Regions from separate parts of the Ornithinibacillus bavariensis genome, predicted to be linked through region 2. Evidence: predicted binding sites of a transcription regulator. Region 2 holds the regulator's gene; the other holds the start of a gene.
What was found. Region 2 encodes LexA, which represses DNA repair genes until DNA is damaged. Its sites were predicted from a motif close to CGAACATATGTTCG; they were not measured.
Positions count from the first base shown of each region.

Region 1: a site for LexA is predicted at 4,637-4,650, ahead of HNR27_RS10575 (DNA polymerase IV). Genes of this name have one in related genera too.

Region 1 is NZ_JBNPWZ010000005.1:86,297-97,413, forward strand. Features, by position in the region: gene HNR27_RS10545 (acyl-CoA mutase large subunit family protein) at 1-33, shown strand, start outside; gene mce (methylmalonyl-CoA epimerase) at 60-878, shown strand; gene HNR27_RS10555 (acyl-CoA carboxylase subunit beta) at 878-2,431, shown strand; gene HNR27_RS10560 (M20/M25/M40 family metallo-hydrolase) at 2,450-3,568, shown strand; gene HNR27_RS10565 (hypothetical protein) at 3,884-4,204, shown strand; gene HNR27_RS10570 (putative quinol monooxygenase) at 4,227-4,532, shown strand; gene HNR27_RS10575 (DNA polymerase IV) at 4,669-5,904, shown strand; gene HNR27_RS10580 (aldehyde dehydrogenase) at 5,957-7,324, opposite strand; gene rnz (ribonuclease Z) at 7,340-8,263, opposite strand; gene namA (NADPH dehydrogenase NamA) at 8,275-9,291, opposite strand; gene HNR27_RS10595 (glycerophosphodiester phosphodiesterase) at 9,305-10,051, opposite strand; gene HNR27_RS10600 (MBL fold metallo-hydrolase) at 10,209-11,117, shown strand, end outside.
Region 2 is NZ_JBNPWZ010000008.1:31,908-43,024, forward strand. Features, by position in the region: gene spoVK (stage V sporulation protein K) at 1-398, shown strand, start outside; gene hflX (GTPase HflX) at 451-1,692, shown strand; gene HNR27_RS13550 (methionine gamma-lyase family protein) at 1,696-2,931, shown strand; gene HNR27_RS13555 (MerR family transcriptional regulator) at 3,077-3,475, shown strand; gene glnA (type I glutamate--ammonia ligase) at 3,521-4,852, shown strand; gene HNR27_RS13565 (PH domain-containing protein) at 5,192-5,566, shown strand; gene lexA (transcriptional repressor LexA) at 5,790-6,413, opposite strand; gene HNR27_RS13575 (YneB family resolvase-like protein) at 6,684-7,343, shown strand; gene HNR27_RS13580 (DUF896 domain-containing protein) at 7,445-7,681, shown strand; gene tkt (transketolase) at 7,791-9,791, shown strand; gene sirA (sporulation inhibitor of replication protein SirA) at 10,074-10,526, shown strand; gene HNR27_RS13595 (YneF family protein) at 10,579-10,800, shown strand.

The sequences.
Region 1 (11,117 bases), on a different contig from region 2:
CGTAGGGAATTTGGAGAGTATGGAAGCATCTAGAGACAAGTGGGGAAGGAGATTGTAAGATGGGGAAAATAAGAGTGTTGATTGCAAAACCAGGACTAGATGGACATGACAGAGGTGCATTAGTTATTGCACAAGGGCTTCGTGATCATGGCATGGAGGTTATTTATACAGGGCTAAGACAATCACCTGCACAAATAGCGAATGCAGCAGTACAAGAGGATGTAGACATTGTTGGACTATCTTCTTTATCTGGAGCCCATTTGACTCTGTTTCCAAAGGTTATCGAAGAGCTTAAGGCATTAAATGCAAGTGACATTCCCGTCATTGGTGGAGGGGTAATACCTGCTGAAGATATTCCTATACTAATAGATAAAGGGATTAACAATATATTTACTAGTGGTTCATCCATCGAAGAACTAGCAAATTACATTATCAAACTCGTAGGAGATGAAAAGATTACACCACCAAAAAAAATCTCGCATATTGGCATTGCAGTTCATTCCATTGAACAAACATTACCATTTTATAGGAATACGTTGGGGCTTGTGCTTGAGGGGATGGAAGAAGTAGCCTCAGAGTTTGTCAAGGTAGCTTTTTTGAGGATAGGTGACACTCGCTTTGAACTGCTAGAACCAACAAGTGAGTCATCAGCGATCTACAAATTTCTTGAGAAAAAAGGAGAGGGAGTCCATCATATCGCTCTAGGGATAGAAGATATCAAGGAGCGAATCAGGCAATATTCGAAAAATGGGATTCAATTTATTAATACCGAACCAAAGCCTGGTGCTCATCAAACGAAGATAGCATTCATGCATCCAAGATCAACTCATGGCGTACTTTTTGAGTTAACAGAAGAATCTGGAGGTAAGGATCAATGATGGATATGTTCGATAAAATAAATGAGCTATATGATAAAAGAAGAATTGCAGAGCTAGGTGGTGGAGATGAGCGGATTGAAAAGCAGCATGCAAAAGGCAAAATGACCGCAAGAGAAAGAATTGATTATTTACTTGATGATGGAAGCTTTGTTGAGTTGAATACATTTATAGAAAACCGTGGAACTGATTTTGATATGAATGGGTCAAATGGTGCGGGTGATGGTGTTGTTACAGGCTATGGAAAAATCAATGGACGCCCTGTTTATTTATTTGCACAGGACTTTACACTTTATGGTGGAGCTTTAGGAGAGATGCACGGGATAAAGATAGCAGCTGTTATGGATCTAGCAGCAAAAAATGGTGTTCCATTTATCGGATTAAATGATTCAGGTGGTGCTAGAATACAGGAGGGTGTATCCTCTTTGGACGGATATGGACAAGTATTTTACCGAAATTCCATTTACTCTGGCTATATCCCACAAATTTCTGTTATTATGGGACCAAGTGCTGGTGGAGCGGTTTATTCCCCTGCCATTACGGATTTTGTGATTATGGTGGAAAAGACTTCACAAATGTTTATCACGGGTCCTAAGGTTATCGAAACAGTGACTGGTGAAAAAATATCTTCCGAAGACTTAGGTGGTGCACATATCCATAATAGTAAAAGTGGAAATGCCCATTTTAAAGCGAAAACAGAGGAAGAGGCATTAGATCATGTGAAAAAGTTACTTTCTTATCTACCTAATAATAATACGGAGAAGCCTGCTATAACAAAATATCACGATGACCAACTCGAGGATTATCGTCCGGAGTTAGTAGATATAGTTCCGTTTGATGCAACTCGTCCATACGATATTAAAAATGTTATTCAACAAGTGGTAGATGAAGGTAGTTTTTATGAAATACATTCTGAATTTGCTAAAAATATTGTGGTTGGATTTGCGAGAATAAAAGGACAAACAGTAGGATTAGTTTGTAACCAACCGAAACATCTTGCTGGTGGATTAGACATTGATTCGAGTGATAAAGCTGCTCGATTTATTCGATTTTGTGATTGCTTTAATATTTCTATCATTACATTTGAGGATGTTACAGGCTTCTTTCCTGGCATAAAACAGGAGCATGGTGGTATCATACGTCATGGAGCGAAAATATTGTATGCTTATTCAGAGGCAACTGTACCAAAACTAACAGTGATAGTTCGAAAAGCATATGGTGGTGCATATGTGGCATTAAATAGTAAGTCAATTGGTGCTGATTTAGTATTTGCATGGCCGAATGCGGAAATTGCGGTTATGGGGCCAGAAGGTGCAGCTAATATTATTTTTGCGAAGGAAATAGCAGCTAGCGAGGATCCTGAAAAAATACGTCAGGAAAAAATAAATATTTATCGCGATAAGTTTGCAAATCCGTATATTGCTGCTAAGCTAGGGATGGTTGATGATGTCATTGACCCTAGAGAAACACGAATAAAGCTTATTCAAGGTCTTGAAATGCTTTATCATAAACAAGAGGATAGACCAAGTAAAAAGCATGGTAATATTCCTCTTTAAAATAGGAGGTAAGTCATCATGGTAAATCAAGACAGATTAGTAAATGAATTCATGGAACTCGTTCAAGTGGACTCAGAAACAGGCTTTGAGGAAGAAATTGCAAAAGTACTAAAAAAGAAATTTACAGACCTCGGCGTAGCGGTTGTCGAGGACAATGCAAAGGAAATAACAGGGCATGGGGCAAACAATTTAATTTGTACGCTAAAAGGTACAAAGGCTGATGCCACTCCAATTTATTTTACATCCCATATGGATACGGTAGTTCCTGGTAAGGGAATTAAACCGCAGATTAAAGATGGATATATTGTTTCAGATGGAACAACTATTTTAGGATCAGATGATAAAGCAGGTCTTGCTGCAATATTGGAAGTAATTCGTGTCATTCAAGAAAATAATATCGAACATGGTGATGTTCAATTTGTTATTACAGTGGGAGAGGAATCGGGACTAGTAGGAGCTAAGGCTATTGATCCATCTATGATTTACGCTAAATTTGGTTATGCACTAGACAGTGATGGCGATGTTGGGGACATTATTGTTGCCGCACCTACACAAGCTAAAATTAACACAATCATAAAAGGAAAAACAGCACATGCAGGCGTGGCACCTGAAAAGGGAGTATCAGCTATTACGATAGCGGCAAAGGCTATCGCCAAAATGCCACTAGGACGTATTGATGAGGAGACTACAGCAAATATTGGTCGATTTGAAGGTGGAAAGCAGACGAATATTGTTGTAGATCATGTAGAAATTCTAGCTGAAGCACGTTCGCTTGTACCCGAAAAAATGGAAGCACAGGTAGCCAAAATGAAGGAAGCCTTTGAATCTGCTGCTAATGAAATGGGTGGAGAAGCTATCGTAGATATTAAAGTAATGTATCCTGGGTTTAAACAAGAGGCAGGAGATGAGGTTGTCGAGATAGCAAGGAGTGCAGCAAAAGCTATTGGTAGAGAGAGTAAGCTATTAAGAAGTGGTGGCGGAAGTGATGCTAATGTCATTGCTGGTTTTGGTATTCCAACAGTTAATTTAGCGGTTGGATATGAAGAAATTCATACAACAAATGAACGAATTCCAGTTAATGAATTAGTTAAAGTTACCGAGCTTGTTGCTGCCATTATTCAAGAGGTTGCAAAATAGTAAAATAAAATACGTAAAAGCGGTTCTTACCATCGAAGTGGATAAGAACCGCTTTTCTTATGCAACTATTTATTAGGAAAAATGCTATTAAAATTGAGTATGATTACTTCTATGGTTCATCTGGTTCCCTATATAAGCATTAATAATTATATATTATCCAAATCTTTTAATAATTGCGCAAACATTTATGGTAAACTAAAAATACAAAGGTGTAATCACTCAATGATGAAATTAGGAAGCGGAATTTATTGAAGAAGCTGGCTTTATTGTAGAATTGTGAATGCATGTAATGATGAGTGAGAGGGGGAAGGATTAATGAAAAAAATGATTGGAATGACGATAGCTATAGCAATAATTATTGCAATTCTCGTATGGGTCACCAGTATAATCTTTTCATTTCCATTTTTGGGTTGGAATTTCTTCATTGGATTAGGCCTGTCTTTTATCCTATTTTTTTTCAATAGTAAAGGAGGATTCTTTACCAAATCATCAGCATTAGAAGCAAGCTCTGGAGATTTAAGATATACGTATGGAAACAATGATATAAAAGCAAATGTTGGTGTCGTTTTCTATGGTTCGGTGTTATACACTTCTGTTTGCCTTATACATATGATTATTCTTTATGTAATGGACTAGACAAAGTTAGGAGAGAAGTAAAATGAATAAGTTCGGATTATTTGGTAAGTTTATCGCAAAAGATGGTGATCGTGATAAGCTTGTCGCAATTTTATTGGAAGCAGCAGCGTCTATGCAAAGCCTAGAAGAATGCGAAATCTATCATGTGAGTATTTCAGAGGACGAGCCAAACGCTATATTTGTGTATGAGGTTTGGTCAGATCAAACAGCTCATCAGGAATCTTTATCTCTGGAATCAACTAAAAAACTCATTACACATGCGAAAACAATGATTACTGGAATGGAGAGAATTAGTACGCTTATCCCTATAGGTGGCAAAGTAAGTTAATTCAGCCTTCAGTTAACTATTGAGATTCGCAGATGTTCTTACCAAATAGAACGCTAGTAATAACAGCTTATCCCAAGCTTTCTAATTGTGATATAATTAAACTAGAAACAACTGTTCGAGAAGGTGACTAGCTGAAATGAACGCTAATAAAGCTCGGGTTATTTTTCATGTTGATATGAATAGCTTCTATGCTTCAGTGGAGATGGCGTATGAACCTATGTTAAAAGGGAAGCCACTTGCTGTTGCTGGTAATCCTGAGGAACGAAAAGGAATAATTATTACTAGTAATTACGAGGCACGTGCCAAAGGGGTTAAAACGACAATGCCAATTTGGCAGGCAAGAAAATTATGCCCAGAGCTAATAATACGCACACCAAATTTTGAACGATATCGCTATGCATCTAGAGAAATTTTTAAAAGATTAAATGCAATATCACCCTTCGTTGAACCGGTATCGATCGATGAAGGGTATATGGATGTTACCGATGTAGTAGATCCGAAGAATACGATTCAACTCGCAGAAGATTTACAAAAAAAAATATTGAATGAATTAGATTTACCTTGTAGTATCGGTATTGCTCCGAATAAGTTCTTAGCAAAAATGGCTTCCGATATGAAAAAACCGCTGGGTATTACAGTGTTGCGAAAACGTGATATTCCTTATAAATTATGGCCAATGCCAGTCGGTGAGATGTATGGGGTAGGGAAGAAGACAGCTGAAAAGCTAATTGCTATTGACATTCATACGATTGGCGATTTAGCAGCAGCTGATGTTTATCAATTAAAACAGATACTAGGTATTAACGGTGAGCGATTAAGAAATCGAGCTAATGGGATTGATCTTCGTGCTGTAGATCCGGATGCTGTAAATGAGTTTAAAAGTATAGGTAGTTCTGAAACACTCCCAATGGATACAACAAATGAGCTGGAAATAAGAAGTCTATTATCCGCATTAGCCGAGAATGTGGAAATACGGATGAAGCGGAAACAGGTTGCTGGTGGGACAGTCCAAATTACAGTTCGTTATCATGACCGGAAAACTATTACAAGAAGTAAAAAACTGTTAAATTTTATCGAAAAAAAAGAAGATATTTTAAAGGTAGCACTAGAATTATTTAATTCACATTGGAATCAAGAGCCAATACGCTTATTAGGGATAACCGTTTCGGATATGGAAGAAAAACAGAATATTGTAAAGCAGTTAGACTTATTTACGTACAAAAAGGAAGCAGAAAAGGAAAAGCTTTATGATGCAATTGATGAGTTAACACAAAAATTCGGGAAAAATCCATTTGTTGATATTAAAGCGGTTGATAATCATCAACCAAGAACAAGCTTTCAAAAGGACTTTTTAGATGATTATAAAAAATAGGGGAAAGGCTCTGAACGCTTCTAACGCCTTACCCCTATTATTGTATTAAAAACTATTTCATTACTTTTTTAATAATGGAAAATGCTAGTTTTCCACCTGGGTAACGTAATGGTAAATCGAATTTGGTTGTTTGCTTTAGAATGCTTTTACGATGAGAAAATGTTTCAAAGCTATATTTGCCGTGATATGCTCCCATTCCACTTGCACCGACTCCCCCGAATGGCAGATTTGGGTTTGCTAAATGGTATAATGTATCATTAATACATCCGCCACCAAAGGATAACTTAGTTATTACTTTTTCTTGATTCTTTTCTTTTTCGCCAAAATAGTACAGTGCTAACGGTTTATCCATTGTTTTTAATGTCCTTATGACTTCTTCTAAGTCTTCAAATGATAAAACCGGTAGAATTGGACCAAATATTTCCTCCTGCATGACAGGGTCGTTCCAAGTAATGTGATCGATAATAGTCGGTTCGATTTTTAATTGGTTTCTATCAATGTTTCCACCCTGCACAATGGTCCCATTCTCTAAATATGTCAATAAGCGGTTAAAATGGTTTTCATTAATTATTCTTACATAATCATCATTACCTAATGGGTTCTTTTTATATAAGCTTTTTAACTGTTTTTTCATTTCTTTTAATAGCTTATCTTTGATTTTAGAGTGTATATAAAGAAAGTCTGGGGCGACACAGGTTTGACCAGCATTTGTAAATTTCCCCCAAACAATACGTTTAGCGGAAAGCTCAATACTCGCATCTCTATCAATAATCGCAGGACTCTTGCCACCAAGCTCTAGAGTAACAGGGGTTAGATGCTTACTAGCTTCGCGCATAATAATTTTTCCTACAGCGGTACTTCCAGTAAAGAAAATATAGTCAAATTTTTCCTGTAATAGTTGTTCACTAGCTTCCTTTGCTCCTTCTACTACAGCAATGTATTTAGGATCAAAGGTTTCTCTCATCATTTTTGCAAGCAGAGAAGAGGAGGATTGGCTATATTCAGACGGCTTTATAATTACTGTATTTCCAGCAGATATTGCCCCAATTACAGGTGCTATTGCCAATTGCAAAGGATAATTCCATGGCGAAATGACTAAGGTGACACCGTAAGGCTCTTTTCGGATGAAGCTTTTGGTTCCTTTATGAGTTATTGGGGCATCACAAGATTCATCCTCCATCCAATCTTTAAGATGTTTCTCAGTATGCTTAATTTCATTAAAGAGAAACCCTAATTCGGTCGTAAAGGATTCATATTTTGATTTGTTTAAGTCCTGCTTTAAGGCGCGGTAAATATTTTTCTCATAGTTCTCTAACATGGATCTCAGTTTTCGTAATTGGTTTATACGAAATCGATAATCGAGCGTTTCTCCGCTTAAAAAGTAATCTCGCTGACTTTGTACTAATGCTTGAATAGTCATCAAACTCAACTCCCATTAGTTGGATGGTATTGAAACTTGAAATAAATCATAGGCAATCTCAGTATTGACGAAGATCTGTCTAGCTTCTTCTAATAGTTGTTGTGCATCATGATGCTGGTATCTAGATGAAATATGAGTTAGGATTAGCTGCTTAACATTGCCATCCATAGCCAAGGATGCAGCTTGTACAGTTGTAGAATGAAAATAATCATGGGCAAGTGCTGCTTTATTCTTGTCAAAGGTAGCTTCGTGAATTAGCAGATTTGCATCCTTGACAAATTCTTGATTTTTTTCTGTAGACCTTGTGTCCCCAAGAATTACCACCGTTCTCCCTGGTTTATCTGGCCCAATAAATTCTTTTCTCTCAATGATTTTTCCGTCATCAAGGAAAGTTGTTTCATTTTGCTTAATTTGCTGATAGATTGGACCAGGTTGAATCCCTATTGCCTTTAAATTTTCAACTAGCAGCTCACCAGGTTTCGCTTTTTCTTCAATACGAAATCCATAGCTAGGTATTCCGTGTTCAAGTAGCTTACAATAGACGATAAAATGATCATCCTCCATTATTTTTCCTTCACTAATTTCGACGAAGGAAAGAGGATAGGTTAAATGGGTACCACTCACCTTTAAACTTGTTAATACATATTCTTTAATCCCATTAGGACCATAAATAATTAATTCTTCGTCTCCGCCTTGAAAGGACCTAGAGCTTAATAGCCCGGGTAAACCAAAAATATGGTCCCCATGGAGGTGAGTGATGAATATCTTATTGATTTTTCTAGGCTTAATGGAAGTATGTAGGATTTGATGCTGGGTTGCTTCACCACAATCGAAAAGCCATACACTATTTGCTTCCTGTAATAGCATAAGCGCTATCGAGGAGACATTACGTTCCTTGGAAGGGACTCCAGCACCGGTACCAAGAAAATAGATTTCCATTATTTTTCCTCCTACCTCCAGCCTCTACGATATTGAGTAGGTGCATCTAATGGATATTTCAATTGATCAGCTGCTTCCTTAGCCCAATAGGGATTTCGTAACAGTGATCGACCAATAAGCACAATATCTGCACGATCATTCTGTAGAATTTCTTCTGCTTGTGGTCCACTTGTAATAATTCCAACAGCTCCGGTTGGGATTTCAACCTCGTGTTTAATAATTTCACAGCGCTTTATTTGATAGCCTGGGAAAGTATTAATTTTTGCGGGAACTACACCTCCTGAGCTACAGTCTATTAAATCAATATCAAGCTGTTTAAGCCTGGTGGCAAAAAATATAAAGTCTTCTAATGTGTTTCCATCTTTATGATATTCTTCGGCAGATATGCGTACGAATATTGGGCCAGTAAATACAGTTTTGACTTGCTCGACGATGTTTCCTAATAAACGGAAACGATTTTCACGATTTCCACCATATGAATCATTCCGTTTATTTGTTAGTGGAGAAAGGAATTGGTTTATTAAATATCCATGAGCAGCATGAATTTCTACCATGTCAAAACCAGCTTTTGCAGCACGTTCCGCTGCCTCTTTAAATGCTTGGATGATGTTATTGATGCCAGCTTCCTCTAATTCAGTAGGTTCTTTATAATTTTCATTAAATGCCAGGGGGGATGGGGAGTAAATAATGGGTTCATCTTCAGCTTTCCGACCTGCATGAGCTAATTGAATACCAACCTTTGTATTATGCTGATGAATTTCATCTACTAGCTTTTTTAATCCTTCTATATGCTCATCATCCCAAATTCCTAGATCTTGTGCAGAAATTCTTCCAGCACGTTCAACAGCAGTTGCCTCTAATATAATCAATCCTACTTGACCTACCGCACGTGAAACATAATGAGTGAAATGAAATGGTGTAACCTTACCGTCCTCTTTATCACAAGAATACATACACATTGGAGACATTACAATCCTGTTTTTTATGGTCATGTTTTTAAACGTTATTGGTGAGAATAGTTTTGCCATTAAAATACCTCCATTATAATTGTCTTTTATATTGAAATACTTTTCGAAGTGTAATTGCTTTATAGGGTACATCTGTAAATATCCCATCACATGCTTCATGAAAACAGTTTATCATTTGTCTATATCGATTTACTGTATAGACACGGACAGCCATAGTGTTAGCATGTGCTTCGGTAATTAATGATCTGTTAACTAGTCGATATTTAATATGTAGCGCATTAGCACCGAGGCTCTTCGCATATTCAACTAGATTGGGATTTTGTCTGGAAGTTAGTAAGGCTACTCCAATTTCATTTTGATATCTTTTTAGCCTTTTAACACTTGTCGGATTAAATGTTGAGATGGTTGTTCGTTTCTCCAGACAATGTTCCTTTAGCATTCGGTATACGATAGATTCCAAATTAATATAGTCAATTTTGTTGTTCTTTAATTCTAAATTAATGGTTAAATTCTTTGGTTTAATCCAGACTAAGAAATCTTCTAATGTGATGATTCTTGCCGAGCAAAAGTCTGAAGAAAACCAAGATCCAGCATCAAAGCTTTGAAGCTCCTTATACGTATAGTCCTTAACATAACCTTTTCCGTTCGTTGTTCGTCTCAGTGACTCGTCATGAATAAGTACAGGGATATTGTCCTTTGTTAGTTGGACATCTGTTTCAATGCCTTCAGCGCCAAGCATATAAGCAAGCTCAAAAGCAAACATGGTATTCTCTGGTGCAATTTTACTTGCCCCGCGGTGGGCAATAATTTCTGTTATCAAGACCTTCACCTCTAATTTGATTTTGTTTGAATTTTATGGGAAAGTCAACCAATACACACGCTCTAAATTTTCATTAAGTGACTTCTTTTCATTTTAGCGTTACAATGAAGAAAGGTGAATGAATGGTTATTCATTTTGGTGAAATAGGGGGGAGAAAATGACTGTTATTAACAAAACGATCCATCAACTTACAGTCCCAACACCATACGCTGTAGGTGATGCTCACACCTATTTATTGAAGGGTGAAACATTATCATTAGTAGATGCGGGGGTAAATACGGAAGAAGCATGGATCGCACTTGTAGCTCAACTGAAGGATATCGGATATGAACCAAATGATATTGAACAAATCATTTTAACACATCATCATCCTGACCATACTGGTTTAATAGAGCGATTTAGTCAGGTTGAACGTATTATAGGACATCGGAATATTACCCCTTGGATTATGAGAGATGAGGCTTATTTCAAACATTTTGAGGACTTTTATTATCATTACTTTACCTTATCTGGTGTTCCGAAAGAATTTCAGGTTTTTATTGAAAGACTACGTGTACCCTTAAAATTCTCTGGAAAAGGGGAACTTACAGATGTTATAGATGAGGGTGATCGTTTACCTGGTCACTCTGAATTTCGTGTCATTGAAACGAAAGGACATGCTCAGAGCCATCTATCGTTTCTAAACATGGTGGACGGTACATTTATTGGGGGAGATCATTTACTTCAGCATATTAGTCCAAATCCAATCATGGAACCACCTTTAATTGGTGAGACTGAACGTCCAAAGCCTTTATTACAATATAGAAAAAACATAACAAAATGTCTTGATCTGGGTATTCGAGTGATACTACCGGGTCACGGTAAAATATTCTCTAATTTAGAAGAGGTTGTTGCTAGGCAAAGGGCGAAACAAGAGTCTCGGGCAACTAAGGTTTTAAGTCTGTTACGTAATTATTCACATACACCTTTCCAGCTATGTGAACAGATATTTCCTAGACAATATCAATTACAGCTAGATTTAACGATGTCCGAAACCATTGGACAATTGGATTATCTAGAGGATAAA
Region 2 (11,117 bases):
ATAGTGGAGGAGACTTTGTCTTAATTTTAGCTGGTTATCCGTATGAGATGGATCGATTTTTAACTCTTAATCCTGGACTTAAATCCAGATTCCCATTTATTTTAGATTTTCCAGATTATGAGGTTGATCAATTGATGGAAATCGCAAGGCAAATGGCTTCTGATCGAGAGTATAAACTATCCAAGGATGCGGAATGGAAGCTGAGGAACTTTTTATATAAGCAACGTAATAATCCTGGAAGAAATTTTTCCAATGCTAGGTTTATCCGAAATGTTATGGAACATGCCATTCGAATGCAAGCGGTACGTCTACTATACAAGGACAGTATATCTCCAGACGAACTAATACTATTGACTGGTAATGATTTAAAGTTAGAAGATATGGACGCAATATGGTAATGTCAATATACGAATAATTATTGTAGAATCATCTTAGGAAAGGTTGTAATACATGTCGAAGGAAAAAATTCTAATCATTGCCGTTAAGAAGCCAAACCAGCAGGATGATTTATTTGAGTCCTCCCTTCAAGAATTGATATCTCTAGCCGATACGGCAGGTGGAGAGGTTCTGGAAGTGGTTACGCAAAATAGGGAACGAATACATTCTGCTTTTTATATTGGTGAAGGTAAAATGGCAGAAATTAAGGAAATAATTGACCAGCTAGATATTGAATTAATTATAGCGAATGACGAATTATCTGCTAGCCAATCAAGAAATTTAAGCCAATTTCTTAATACTAGGGTAATCGATCGAAGTCAATTGATCTTAGATATCTTTGCTGGTAGAGCTAGAACAAAGGAAGGGAAGCTCCAGGTAGAATTGGCTCAGCTGGAATATTTACTTCCGAGATTACGAGGTCAAGGAGTAGCGCTATCTCGACTCGGTGGAGGGATTGGAACAAGAGGTCCAGGGGAAACAAAGCTTGAAACAGATAGGCGTCATATTAGCAGAAGAATCGACGATATTAAACGGGGATTAAAGCAAGTTGTAAAGCAGCGTAATCAATATCGTAAACGGAGAAAAACAAATGACGTTTTCCAAATCGCCATTGTTGGTTATACAAACGCAGGAAAATCGACCTTGTTTAATCGTTTAACAAATAGTGAATCATTAGAAGAAAATAAACTATTTGCTACACTAGATCCATTAACAAGAAAAATTCATTTTCCGTCTGGCTTTGAATCATTACTTACTGACACGGTTGGATTTATTCAACATTTACCTACAACACTTATTGCTGCGTTTCGTTCTACGCTTGAAGAGGTAAAGGAAGCTGATTTCATATTACATGTCGTGGATAGTTCCCATCCTGACCATGAGCAGCATCAGAAAACCGTTATAAGACTATTGGAAGAGTTAGATAGTAGTACCATTCCAATGCTAACTGTATACAATAAAAAGGATTTACTCGAAAAGGATTTTATCCCAATGAATCATCCTTATATTATGATAAGTGCTTATAATAACGAAGATTTATTACGGTTACGTGAAAAAGTGGAAGAAGTATTAAAAGAGGAATGGGAATCCTACCAGATTCGAGTGAAAGCAGATAATGGCCAATTGCTAAATCGTTTAGGGCATGAGACAATAATTACCGAGAAAAAATTTGATAATGAGACAGAAACATATGTAGTAAGTGGATATATCCGGATGGATCATCCACTACAAGGCACTGTAAAGGAGAAAGCATAAGAGATGTTGGAAGAGGTAGTATTAAAAGCAGAACAAGACATTGCAGATATTCATGCCAATATAAATCGCACGGTAGAGAAAAATCAGAAAAGGGTACTAGAAGCATTCAAAAACAATCGAGTTAGTGATAGCCACTTTAATTCGACAAGTGGCTATGGCTATGATGATATAGGACGAGATACATTAGAATCTGTATATGCTGAGGTATTTGGCGGGGAATCCGCTATCGTTCGGCCGCAGTTAGTATCTGGAACGCATGCCATCACAACGGTTTTATATGGCTTGCTTAGACCAGGTGACGAATTAATGTACATTACTGGCAAACCATATGACACATTAGAGGAAGTTATCGGGACAAGAGGAGAGAATACAGGCTCTCTAAGAGAATACCAGATTTCCTATAAAGAGGTTTCCCTAACTAGTGAGGGAAGAATAGATTATCCAAAGGTGAAAGAACAGATTAATCAACATACTAAGGTCGTAGCTATTCAGCGTTCTAAAGGATACGCAGATCGCCCTTCCTTTACAATAGAGGATATAAAGGAAATGGTAACATTTGTTAAAAGTATACGAAACGATATTATAATATTTGTCGATAACTGCTATGGGGAATTTGTGGAGGATAGAGAGCCATTACATGTTGGAGCAGATATTATTGCAGGTTCATTAATTAAAAACCCAGGCGGTGGCATTGTACGAGCTGGTGGATATATTGTTGGAAAAGAAAATCTGGTTACATTATGTGCTTATCGTTTAACCGCACCTGGTTTAGGGAAAGAGGTTGGTGCTACATTTAATGTTTTGCAGGAAATGTACCAAGGGTTTTTCCTTGCCCCACATGTTGTAGGAGAGGCATTAAAGGGAGCTGTTTTTACCTCACGTTTTCTTGAACTGTTAGGTTTTATGACAAAACCTAACTATCAAGCGGAAAGAACGGATCTTATACAGTCTGTAACATTCCAAACCGCAGAGCAAATGGTTGCTTTCTGTCAGGCAATACAAAAGAACTCTCCAGTTAATTCATATGTGACGCCATATCCAAGTGAAATGCCTGGCTATGAGGATGAAGTCATAATGGCAGCTGGAACATTTATTCAAGGCTCAAGTATTGAATTGTCTGCCGATGGGCCGATTAGAGAGCCATACACAGCATTTGTGCAAGGTGGATTAACCTATGCACATGTAAAAATTGCGATTACAGAGGCTGCTCAGGTAATGCTAGAGAAAATGAAAGCATAATGAATAGTCAGTAGGAATAGTTCCTGCTGACTATTCTATTACATAAGTTTTACAGAATTTATTCTTATGTTAAGTTATCTAACATGTTATTGACAGAATACCTTACACGTAATATAATTTTGAATGTTAAAGGGAGGTCTTAGTCATGAATGATAAGGATCGTCGTTCCATGCCTCTATTTGCGATTGGAATTGTTATGAAGCTAACGGAATTAACCGCTAGACAAATTCGTTATTATGAAGAGCATGGGCTAGTTACTCCAGAAAGAACTTCTGGAAATCAACGATTGTTTTCATTTAATGATGTTGATCGTCTTCTTGAGATTAAAAACTACTTGGATAAGGGTTTGAACCTTGCAGGAATTAAGCTTTTACTTACAGGCGAAGAAGAGAGAGAAGAAAAGCAAGAAGTGAGTAATAAGCAACCCAAACTATCTGAACGTGAGCTAAGAGAAATCTTGAGAAGAGAAATTAATGATGCTGGAAGATTCGGAAGAGCAAGCCTCCGCCAAGGAGAATTAGCACGTTTTTTTACGCAACGCTAAGGAATGGTGCGTAGGTACAGCTCTAAAAATGTAGGAGGAGATTTTATGAGCTACACACGAAAAGAAATTGAGCAAAAAATTAAAGACGAGAATGTTAGATTTATTCGCCTCCAATTTACTGATATGTTAGGGACGATTAAAAATGTAGAAATACCTCTGAGTCAACTACAGAAGGCACTTGATAACAAAATGATGTTTGATGGTTCATCCATTGAAGGATTTGTTCGAATTGAAGAATCAGATATGTATTTATATCCTGACTTGGATACCTTTGTTATCTTCCCGTGGACATCTGAAAAAGGGAAGGTTGCACGTTTTATTTGTGATATTTACAATCCAGATGGAACACCTTTTGAAGGTTGTCCAAGATATAACCTTAAACGCAACCTTAAGAAAATGGCTGAGCTAGGTTATGATGCGTTTAATATTGGAACAGAACCGGAATTCTTTTTGTTTAAATTGGATGAGAATGGTGATCCTTCGCTAGAACTGAATGACCATGGTGGTTATTTTGATCTTGCACCAACAGACTTAGGAGAAAATTGCCGTCGTGACATCGTATTAGAATTAGAAGAGATGGGCTTTGAAATTGAAGCATCACACCATGAGGTGGCTCCCGGCCAACATGAAATCGATTTTAAATATTCCGATGCAGTTAAGCACGCGGATGATATCCAAACCTTTAAGCTAGTTGTTAAGACAATCGCTAGAAAGCATAATCTTCATGCTACATTTATGCCAAAGCCTCTATTTGGCGTGAATGGTTCAGGCATGCATGTAAATATGTCCCTATTTAAAGATGGTGAGAATACGTTTTTTGATCCGAAAGGAAAACTACAGCTTAGTGATACAGCTTATCAATTTATAGCAGGAATCATGAAGCATGCAACTAGCTTTACCGCTGTTACTAATCCGACCGTTAATTCCTATAAACGACTAGTACCTGGTTACGAGGCACCTAGTTATGTGGCTTGGTCAGCGATGAATAGAAGTCCATTATTACGTATTCCGAATTCCCGTGGCCTAAGTACTCGTGTTGAGGTTCGTAGTGTCGATCCATCTGCAAACCCATATCTTGCACTATCTGTGTTGCTTGCTGCAGGACTTGATGGAATTGAGAACAAACTAACTCCTCCGCCAGCAGTAGACCGAAATATATATGTAATGACGAAAGAAGAACGCTTGGAAAATCATATTGAAGATTTACCATCTACACTAATGAATGCATTAACAGAGCTTAAAAAGAATGCTGTTATCGTAGATGCTATGGGTGAACACCTGTTTGAGCATTTTATTGAAGCGAAGGAAATTGAGTGGAATATGTTTAGAACAACCGTTCATCCTTGGGAAAGAGAACAATACTTAACAATGTATTAAGCTTGATATATCAATGTTTTTGTCTGGGGTGGTAGGTGATTTTGGGTCGACTGTATGCTAATTACCCCTATTTCACCCCCAAAGTTAGAAAAAATATTATTTTAAAATACTGTCCTTATAGTCTTTAAATAGGGCAGTATTTTTTTGTTCTGTTTTTAGTAGTACGCTGGAATAAACGTCTGAACAGATGTTCCCATAGTTGGGATAAAGTTCGTTTATGTCAAAACTAGTAATTTTATTTATAGTCGAAATAAGATATTATAATAATGAGTAATATTGTAATAATTTTGTTATTTTTTCTAGGCTTAAGGGAGTTATTAATTAAAAGGAGTGGTAAGTGTGAGCGAGGAAAAAACTTTGCTAGAGTTTGAGACTGATTATTTTGGAATCAAAGGGAATAAAGAAGGAGTACTTAAAATTCCGAAAGAGCATTACACTTTAACTAACGAGCGAATACTGATTAGGAAACAGGGCGTGATGACTAAAACCTTAAATGATATCGAATTATTCAAAGTAAAAGATATATCTGTCAATCAGACATTGACAGATAAAGTGAGAAACGTAGGTGACATTATAGTTATTAGTGCTAATGAATCCAACCGTCGGATTACCTTGAAAAAGGTCAAAAATCCGCATGAAGTTAAAGAAGAAATAAGAAGTGCAGCTAAAGCAGCTACTGAAAAAGCTGGAATATCGTACAAATATGATTTATAGGGGCATCCGTTCAGGGAGTGCCTTTTTCCGTTTTATATGTTTTATTTTCTATTTTCTAACTGTAGAAGACTAGGTCCTATAATTCAAATGTTGTTCCGCTTTAGGCGAATTCATTACCTCTTTGCATTTAAAAGAAAAATTATAAGTAGAGTTAAATTAATAACCAGCAAAGTTCAAAAAATCCGATAAGCTAATTAGCTTATCGGATTTTCAATTCAATGTTCTAATGAATATGACGGTATAATCCAACAACCTTGCCTAGAATGGATACATTATTATAAATTAATGGTTCCATTGTTGCATTTTCAGGTTGTAAGCGCACATGATCTTTTTCTTTAAAGAAGCGTTTGACAGTAGCTTCATTGTCCTCTGTCATCGCTACGACAATATCGCCATTCTGCGCTGTATTTTGTTGTTTGACAATAACCATGTCCCCATCTAATATACCTGCTTCAATCATACTTTCTCCATCAATAACTAAAACAAATAGGTTTTCATCAGGTCCAGCAGTTGAACTTGGGATTGGAACATATTCTTCTATGTTTTCCACAGCGGTAATCGGTATTCCCGCTGTTACTTTTCCAATAACCGGTGCATAACGAGCTTCATCTTTTGGAATAGTACTTTCCTCTTCTAAATCTAGTATTTCAATCGCCCGTGGCTTTGTAGGGTCTCTACGAATATATCCTTTACTCTCTAAACGCGATAGATGGCCGTGAACAGTGGAACTGGAGGCAAGTCCCACAGCTTCTGCTATCTCTCGAACAGATGGCGGGTATCCCTTTAATCTAACTTGATCTTTTATGTAATCTAATATCGCCTGTTGCCTTTTTGACATTTTTGTCATCTATTAAACACCTCGCTCATATTATTTATTAATGCTAGTTTATCATCTATCAAATTAAAACGCAAACATTCGTTCGAGAAAAGTGTTGACAAGAGCGTATGTTCTGCTATAATAAATTTAGCGAACAAAGGTTCTTATACGATAGGAAAGGGTGATGAAGAGATGTTTGGAAAAGTTAACAAGACAGATTTGTTTTATATTGCTGCTTTTGCTGTGACATTAGGATTCTTATACCTTTCACTAATTAGTGCATAATGGGAGTTTTTAAATTTGAGAGCTATTATATACTGCCGAGTAAGTACAGAAAAGAAATCACAGGAAACCTCACTAAAACGACAAAAAGAAGAGCTTTATGATTTAGCGGAACGTTATCACTTCGAAGTAGTCAAATGTATAGAGGAACAAGCAAGTGGATTCGAAATCGAACGGGAAGGCATTTTTGAATTGCTGCAGGATTTTGAAGCTGGTCGTGCGGATTGTCTATTGATTCAAGATGAAACAAGACTTGGAAGAGGAAACACGAAGATTGCATTATTTCATCAATTATTAAAGCATAATATTTCTATTTATACAGCCATACATGAAGGGAAACTTGAAATCGCAGAAGCAGACTCCATGATTTTGCAAATTGTTGGAATTGTTGAAGAGTATCAACGGAAAATACATAATGCTAAAATTAAACGGGGAATGAAAAGGGCTGTTGCCAATGGATATAATCCTACTAAAAATCTTTCCAATCACCAATTTGCACCAGGAAGAGAAAGGAAGGAAGTGCCGATTGAAGAAATAGTTCGACTCCGTGAGAAGGAATTGACCTTTAGCGAGATTGCCGCAACATTAAGAGGGTTAGGGTATGAGGTTTCAAAGGCAACCGTACATAGAAGATATCAGGAGTATCAATTAATTGATTCCGACAAAACGAACAGGTAATATTTAAGCAAGGACAGATCAATGTTCTTGCTTTTTCTATGTGAATTCTGACCCGTGTTGGGTTTCTGTTTTAGCAGGAAAGATGAAGGAGGAAATTTATTTTGTTATCAAAGGAAAAACTTTTAAGGATAAATGAACTTGCAAAAAAGGCAAAGAGTGAAGAAGGTTTAACAGAGAAAGAAAAGGTGGAGCAAGAGAAGCTTCGTGGAGAATATTTGAAGAATGTGCGTAGCTCCTTTAAAAACCAATTAAAAACCTTAACAGTTATTGATCCCACTGGAAATGATGTAACACCTCAAAAGTTACGTGATATGCAAGAAAGAAATAGAAATCACTAAGCGTGGAGAATATATGAACGATTATAGTATTACTTGTTTACCAACCATTTTCAGTATAAGATAAACATGGTTTAAAAATAAATCGATTGCAAGAGAAAGGAGCTACATCATGGTAAATAATGTTGAACAATTATCGATTAACACAATCCGTACATTGGCTATTGATGCCATAGAAAAAGCTAATTCGGGGCATCCAGGTCTACCAATGGGAGCTGCACCAATGACGTATACACTTTGGACGGACTTTATGAATCACAATCCCAAAAATTCAAAATGGTTTAATAGGGATCGATTTGTATTATCAGCAGGTCATGGTTCTATGCTATTATATGGAATGCTTCATCTTTCGGGGTATGATGTTACGATAGAGGATATTAAGGAGTTTCGTCAATGGGGCTCAAGAACGCCAGGTCATCCCGAGGTACACCATACAGATGGTGTAGAGGCTACCACTGGTCCACTTGGGCAGGGTATTGCGATGTCTGTTGGTATGGCATTAGCTGAGGCTCATTTAGCAGCAAAATATAATAGGGACAATCTGAACATTGTAGATCACTATACATATGCTTTAATTAGTGATGGGGATTTAATGGAAGGAATTTCCCATGAAGCTGCATCTCTTGCAGGTCATTTAAAATTAGGTAAGCTAATTGCATTATATGATTCGAATGATATTTCTTTAGACGGAGAATTAAACCGGGCATTTTCTGACAATACTGAGGAGCGCTTTAAGGCTTACGGCTGGCAGGTTATTCGAGTGGAAGATGGTAATGATATTACTCAAATCCGCTCAGCTATTAAAGCAGCAAAAGAAAATACAGAACAGCCTACATTAATTGAAATTAAAACGGTTATTGGGTATGGTTCACCAAATAAATCCGCATCAGCTGCTTCCCATGGTTCACCACTTGGAAAGGATGAAGTAGTTTTAACGAAAGAATTCTATCAATGGGGACATGATGATTTTCATGTACCTGAGGAAGTATATGCAGACTTCAAAGAAAAAATTGTGGTAAAGGGTGAACAGCTAGAGGAGGAATGGAACCGATTATTTGCTGCTTATAAGGAAAAGTATCCGCAAGAAGCAAGAGAATTTGAGCTAGCAATGAAAGGTGAGCTTCCTGAAGGTTGGTTAAACAATTTACCTGTATATGAACCTGGGAAATCTATAGCAACACGTTCTTCATCTGGAGAAGTGCTAAATGCTATTGCTACAGCTGTACCGTATTTCTTAGGAGGTAGTGCTGACTTAGCAGGTTCTAATAAAACTACCATCAAAGATGAGGATGATCTTTCAAGAAATAATTATGCTGGAAGAAATATATGGTTTGGTGTGCGTGAGCATGCCATGGGTGCTGCACTTAATGGAATGGCGTTACATGGTGGCTTGAAGGTATTCGGAGGAACGTTCTTTGTATTTAGTGATTATTTACGTCCGGCTATCCGTTTGTCAGCTATTATGAAAATGCCTGTAACGTATGTGTTTACTCACGACTCCATTGCAGTAGGTGAAGACGGACCAACACATGAGCCGATTGAACAGCTTGCTTCGCTTCGTGCATTACCAAACCTATCTGTTATTAGACCTGCAGATGGTAATGAAACACAGGCAGCGTGGAGATTAGCGGTTGAATCAACGGATCGGCCAACTATTTTGGTTTTAACAAGACAGGATTTACCTACACTTGTGGGTACGAAGGAAAAAGCATATGAAGGTGTTAAGCGTGGAGCTTATATATTAAGTGATGCTGAGAAGGATACACCAGACGCAATATTAATCGCTTCTGGCTCTGAGGTTCAACTTGCTGTTGAGGCACAAAAAGAACTTCGTAAAGATAATATTGATGTTCGTGTTGTAAGTATGGCATCTTGGGATCTATTTGATGCACAGGATGAAAGCTATAAAGAAACAGTTCTTCCAAAATCTGTAAAAGATAGAGTCGCTATAGAGATGGGTTCACCTCTCGGATGGGAACGCTATGTTGGACTAGACGGGAAGGTAATGGGAATTGATACGTTTGGAGCTTCAGCAAATGGTGAGAAGCTGATAGAAGAATATGGATTCACTGTTGATAATGTTGTTAAACAAGTAAAATCATTATCTAAATAAACAGAATGTAGTAAACATAAAAATGCCAATTAATTTTTCTCCGAATTAATTGGCATTTTTATGTTTACTCATAAGGAAAGAATATTTTTGCACTGTATTCAATGCATTGCAAGTTAAAGTTAATACCCGGTCCAGATTGAAAAAAGAAGTTTCAGTATTTAGTACGGTAAAAGAGGCAAGCTATTTCCTTTTCGACAAAACTAGTGCGAAATCCTTACAGGATATGACACTATTTTTAATAGACTACGTATATTATAGTAGAAAAGGGAAGGGGTTGTTGAAATGAAAGAGTATATGGTTTATTTGATCAAAGAAGAATTTGCCATACATTATTACTATAAAAGTGATATTTTATATCGTTTTTTACAGGAATATCATGATGAACAATCTCGAAATGACTTAAGGATGCAATTTAATTTTATTACTAAAGGCTTCCCAAAAGAATCGTTAACGTCACAGTTAATCAGACAACCTAAGAACACTTTATATAAGGAAAAAAGAAGTGAATTTGTTGAACTAGGTAATAGGCATTACTATATTGCTTTACATATTTATGAAAAACATATAAAATTTCGTTGTGAAACATTACAGGATGCTGAGGAATTATTATTCGCTACCTTACGACGGATCTATCCATATATTTTTATCGTGGATAATCATTATGAAAATTATGGTTGGATCTCGCCTGTAAGGACAAGTTCTGTGTATAATAATGATGAGGTATTGTATTCTTAGAACTGTTTTACTATACTGGATAAGAGACAACACGAAGGAGGAAAATGGAAAGATGGGCACAATTTGGGTTGTACTAATTGCTTTAGCAGCTTTAATAGCCGGTGTTGCTCTTGGATTTTTTATTGCAAGAAAGTATATGATGAGTTACTTGAAAAAGAATCCACCTATCAATGAGCAAATGCTTCGTACGCTAATGATGCAAATGGGCCAAAAGCCTTCGCAGAAGAAAATCAATCAAATGATGCGTGCAATGAATAATCAAATGGATAAATAGACGTTGATATATCAATGTATTTAGCAACTTTGTAATCAAGTAGGTTACTGAAAAATGTTGTCGGCTTGATTTTTCTTTGCAATAATACACATAATTTGGTTAATTTTTCTCAAAAACCACTTTTTCTGTTTAAGAATAATGCAGAAAAAGTGGTTTTTTCATGTTTATAAAGGATCTTTGGTTAATATTTCTCAATTATAGGGGAGTTTTTGTTTTTGTTAAAGAGAAGAAAACAACTATAAAATGTATATTTTCGATTTGATAAGCAAAATCAAATAATATTTTGGTTTCGTGACAAAATATTGCAAAATATATGA